DNA from 2 places in the Vibrio sp. PID23_8 genome. Region 1 is predicted to be linked to the other one. Evidence: riboswitches for the same ligand, from Rfam matches in the RefSeq annotation. Region 1 holds a riboswitch; the other holds the start of a gene.
What was found. Region 1 has a riboswitch for lysine ahead of lysC (lysine-sensitive aspartokinase 3). Riboswitches for the same ligand answer to the same signal wherever they lie in the genome.
Positions count from the first base shown of each region.

Region 2: it holds a riboswitch for lysine, as region 1 does, so the genes downstream of both, tet(35) (tetracycline efflux Na+/H+ antiporter family transporter Tet(35)) here and lysC (lysine-sensitive aspartokinase 3) in region 1, are expected to answer to the same signal.

Region 1 is NZ_LIXE01000012.1:78,402-80,608, forward strand. It holds gene AK966_RS16760 (alanine--glyoxylate aminotransferase family protein) at 1-801, opposite strand, end outside; lysine riboswitch at 1,024-1,202, shown strand; gene lysC (lysine-sensitive aspartokinase 3) at 1,325-2,207, shown strand, end outside.
Region 2 is NZ_LIXE01000001.1:202,757-204,963, forward strand. It holds gene tet(35) (tetracycline efflux Na+/H+ antiporter family transporter Tet(35)) at 1-1,290, opposite strand, end outside; lysine riboswitch at 1,400-1,580, opposite strand; gene AK966_RS00905 (H-NS family nucleoid-associated regulatory protein) at 2,175-2,207, shown strand, end outside.

The DNA.
Region 1 (2,207 bases):
AAGGATCAGTAGAGCTTCATGCAGCGCATACAAACTGTTCACCGGCGCTGTGTGGTGATAGCTGCGTTTGCCTTCTCCACTCCAGTAACCTAATACTAGGCTTTGATCCAAGAACCAGCTTTGAACCGGTGTCGTTCTGGATTGAATCTTCTCTATGGCTGCAGGAGAAAGCGTCACTGGCGATAAGCCAGGAACACAGGACAAGCATTTTTGGCTGCCAGAATACACCGCATCTAAATGCCACTCGTCGACTTTTAGAGGCACACCACCAAGCGAAGTCACGGCATCGACGATCGATAGCAAACCGTATTGCTTCGCAAGCTTACCCAAGACTTGAGCGTCACTTACCGCGCCCGTCGATGTTTCTGCATGAACAAAAGCAAGAATCTTAGCATCAGAGTGCTCCTTTAACGCTTCTTCAACTTTATCGACCGATACAGGCGTTCCCCACTCATCATCGACGACAACGGCCTCACCACCAGCACGAACCACGTTTTCACGCATGCGCTCACCGAAAACACCATTACGGCAGACGATGACTTTGTCACCCTTTTCAATCAGGTTGACGAAACACGTTTCCATGCCCGCACTGCCCGGAGCTGAGACAGCGATAGTGAATTCATTTTCTGTTTGGAAAGCGTATTTAAGCAACTGTTTTAGCTCATCCATCATGGCAATGAAAAGGGGATCTAGGTGACCAACGGTTGGACGGCTAAGCGCCTGTAAAACCTGAGGTGAAATATCAGAGGGACCAGGTCCCATCAAAATACGGTGTGGGGGGATAAAGCTTTGGATCGGCATGTCAGCTCCTTGATTGCAGTCTTTCATCCTGAGCGTTATAAAAGTTCTATTCAAAGGCTGGCTCAGGTATCGAAGTTTTCACCCTAATAGATTTTTCCTCTATCGGCAATTAACCCTAAGTATAGAGGTCAAACCACTGTCACAAATTCGTTAATAAAAACTTTCATAATGGTTGAGATATTGGTTGACAATGTGACAACAAAACCGTTCAATGTTTAAGCTTTATGCAGAAGAGGAGCACTGCCCAGGCAGGTGATTTGTGGAGCCGCAATTCCAATACCAATCACTCAGGGGGAGCAGTGCCGAGGTAAGTCAAAGTTGCAGGATTTGACTTGTCGGTTGACTTGGGTTGAGTCCCATCAACTGTCATCAGTGCCGTATGATGAAGAGCTTCTGAGGGTAAATTTTCAAATTACATTCTAACTACCTCTCTATTTGCTCTGTTCCTTTCCTCACCAAACATTGGATGTATTAGGCAACCAATTAATTGTTGTTATTTTTCAGGAAGTCGTGGGAGAACGCAGTGAGCGCATTTAACGTAGCAAAATTCGGTGGAACCAGTGTTGCCAACTTTGAGGCAATGAGCCGTTGCTCCACTATCATAGAAAACAACCCAAATACTCGCCTTGTCGTCAGCAGCGCTTGCTCAGGTGTCACTAATCTATTAGTTGAACTCGCAAATGGTGTTCAAGACCAAGAACATCGTGCGGAAGTACTACAGAAACTAGCAAACATTCACGAATCGATTCTGTCGCAACTTGAAGACGCAACCGAAGCGGCGGCTGAGGTTTATTCGATTCTTGATACCGTCACAAGCTTGGCAGAGGCCACTTCTATCCAAGCAAACACCAAACTGACCGATCATTTGGTCGCTTGTGGCGAATTAATGTCGACTCACATTCTTGCGCAGTTAATGCGTGAGCGTGGTATTAACACCATCCGTTTTGATATTCGCGACGTGTTAAAAACCGATGCTACCTTTGGTCGTGCTGAACCAAATGTCGAAACCATTTCACAACTCGCACAAGAAAAGTTGGTTCCACTATGCCAAGAGTATGTTGTTATCACTCAGGGCTTCATCGGCTCAGATGAAGAAGGTAACACGACAACGCTTGGTCGTGGCGGCAGTGACTACAGCGCAGCATTGATTGCAGAAGGGGTGAAAGCAGCAGGTCTAGAGATTTGGACCGACGTTCCGGGCATCTACACCACAGACCCACGTATCGCCTCAAAAGCAGCGCCAATCCCAGAGATCAGCTTTAGTGAAGCATCAGAGATGGCAAACTTCGGCGCAAAAATCCTGCACCCTTCAACACTGGTTCCGGCACTTCGTCACGACATCCCAGTATTCGTAGGCTCTTCTAAAGAGCCAGAAAAAGGCGGTACATGGATCCGTCATCAAGTGG
Region 2 (2,207 bases), on a different contig from region 1:
AGTCGCGCCCGCCATGTCACCTGCGATAGGCAGCATGATGCCAAAGGTACCCCACGACGTACCTGTAGAGAAAGCCATTAGGCCTGACAGCAAGAACAAGATAACCGGTAGCCAATGAGGATCAATATTACCCTGTGCCATCGTTGACAAGTAAGATCCGGTATTCATATCGCTGATAACCAAGCCGATCGTCCAAGCGAAGATAAGGATGAGAATCGCGCCGAACATTGACTTAGCACCAATCCAAAGCGTACGAGTAATCTCAACCATTGGTAAGCCTTGTTTCAATACAGTAAATAGAGCGACTGCAAGACCAAGTAAACTACCGTAAATAAGAGACATACCTACATCAGTGTTCTCAAACGCACCTAACAGCGCAAATTGTTTTCCATCTGCTGCCAGCGCTTGACCACCGGTGTAAAGCATTGAAGCGATCGTCGCCACAATAAGCGTCACGATAGGAAGTACTAGGTCAGATACCTTACCTCTTTCACTTTCGTGAATATCTAGCTCTTCATTAAGATCGTGCGCTTCTTGAATATCGTTCTCTTTATCTTTATCAAAACCACGACCTTGAGACGCTGCAATTTCATGCTCACGCATTTTGCCGATATCTAGACCAAACCACGCCACTGCAAATACCATGAGCAGTGCAAATACAGCGTAAAAGTTCATTGGGATAAGACGAACGTACGCACCAAGTGCTGAGTACTCCGTTACGCCGTGCGATACTAAAATACCACCGATGATCGTGATGATATAAGCCCCCCAACTTGAAGCTGGCATGATCACACACATAGGTGCAGCCGTTGAGTCTAGGATGTACGCGAGTTTAGCGCGTGAAACATAGAAGCGGTCTGTAACTGGACGAGAGATCGCACCAACAGCGAGACTGTTAAAGTAATCGTCGACAAAAATGAATACGCCTAGAAAGGCAGCAAGAAGTTTAGAGCCACGTTTACTTTTTACTCGAGTTTGCGCCCATTCAGCGAAAGCGCGAGTACCACCAGACAGGGTCAACAACGCCGTTGTCATACCTAACAAGATTAGGAAGCCAACAATACTCATATTCCAAGTATTGATACCACCGTCCTCAATAAAAACAGAAGAAACTTGGGCACTGACGTAGCCAGCGGTAGAGCCGATAGACCAGTCGTTAAGTAGAACCGCACCAAGTACGATACCTACACCGAGAGAAACTAAAACGCGTCGAGTCAAAATTGCCAGCGTCAGTGCAACAACAGGCGGTAATAACGAAACGGGAGAATGTGCAAAATCTATTAAATTCATGATCTTCAAAAACCAAAGTTTGGCTAGAGATCTACTGCAGACAAGACACGTTGTATATGACACGTGCTCATGTTGAACTTAGCGACAGGGAAGCGAACACTTCACCCAACCCTACAGTAGCGCTCCATAGTTTAATGTAAATATACTATGGCAGTGTTGTTCCTTTCAGATACAACCCCAGCAAGCAGTTTTGATAGGCTACTTACTTCGGCAATCTTCGCCTTCCACTATTATTCATTGGCATCACCCCAATAATAGCTACTCTTCGAGACTGCACCTCTACGGCAATAACAGACAGTTAACCATCAATTACACAAATCGACAACAAATTATCTGCAATATTGCATCAGGTAACGTCCATTGTACTCATGAAGCCCTCCAATGCAACACATCAAACTAAATTTAGTGGATAAAAAGTTGTCGTAACCGTTTATAAATCAGGAACCAACAAAGGATCAATGTGCACTGCAAGCACTTCAAGGATGATAATTATGAAACTTGACTACTAACTTTCGTCTGAGTTGCTATGAAGTTAAGCCAAAAATAAAAAACCGATACCATCTAATTAGTTGCCTCCTCACCATCAAAAATATTAATGGCAATTTCAATTCAAGCGACAAATAGAGTATCTACAAACCTAAAAGCTTATCGTATCTATAACAAAAAATCGGACTTCAACCTGTATTAAGATAAGCTTTAGTCTATTTAATTTCTCATCTATAATGAAACGATTAAAATTTTCATCAAAATAATAAATTAATATTTGCACATATTGAAAAGATAAAGTTAAATATAAGAACTCTATGCTATATTTCCAGTTTGGCATTTAATTTATCATTTTGATAACGAATGTCGAACCTCTCAACCTATTAATAGGAATCGTTATGTCAGAGCTGACTAAAACACTTCTAAATATC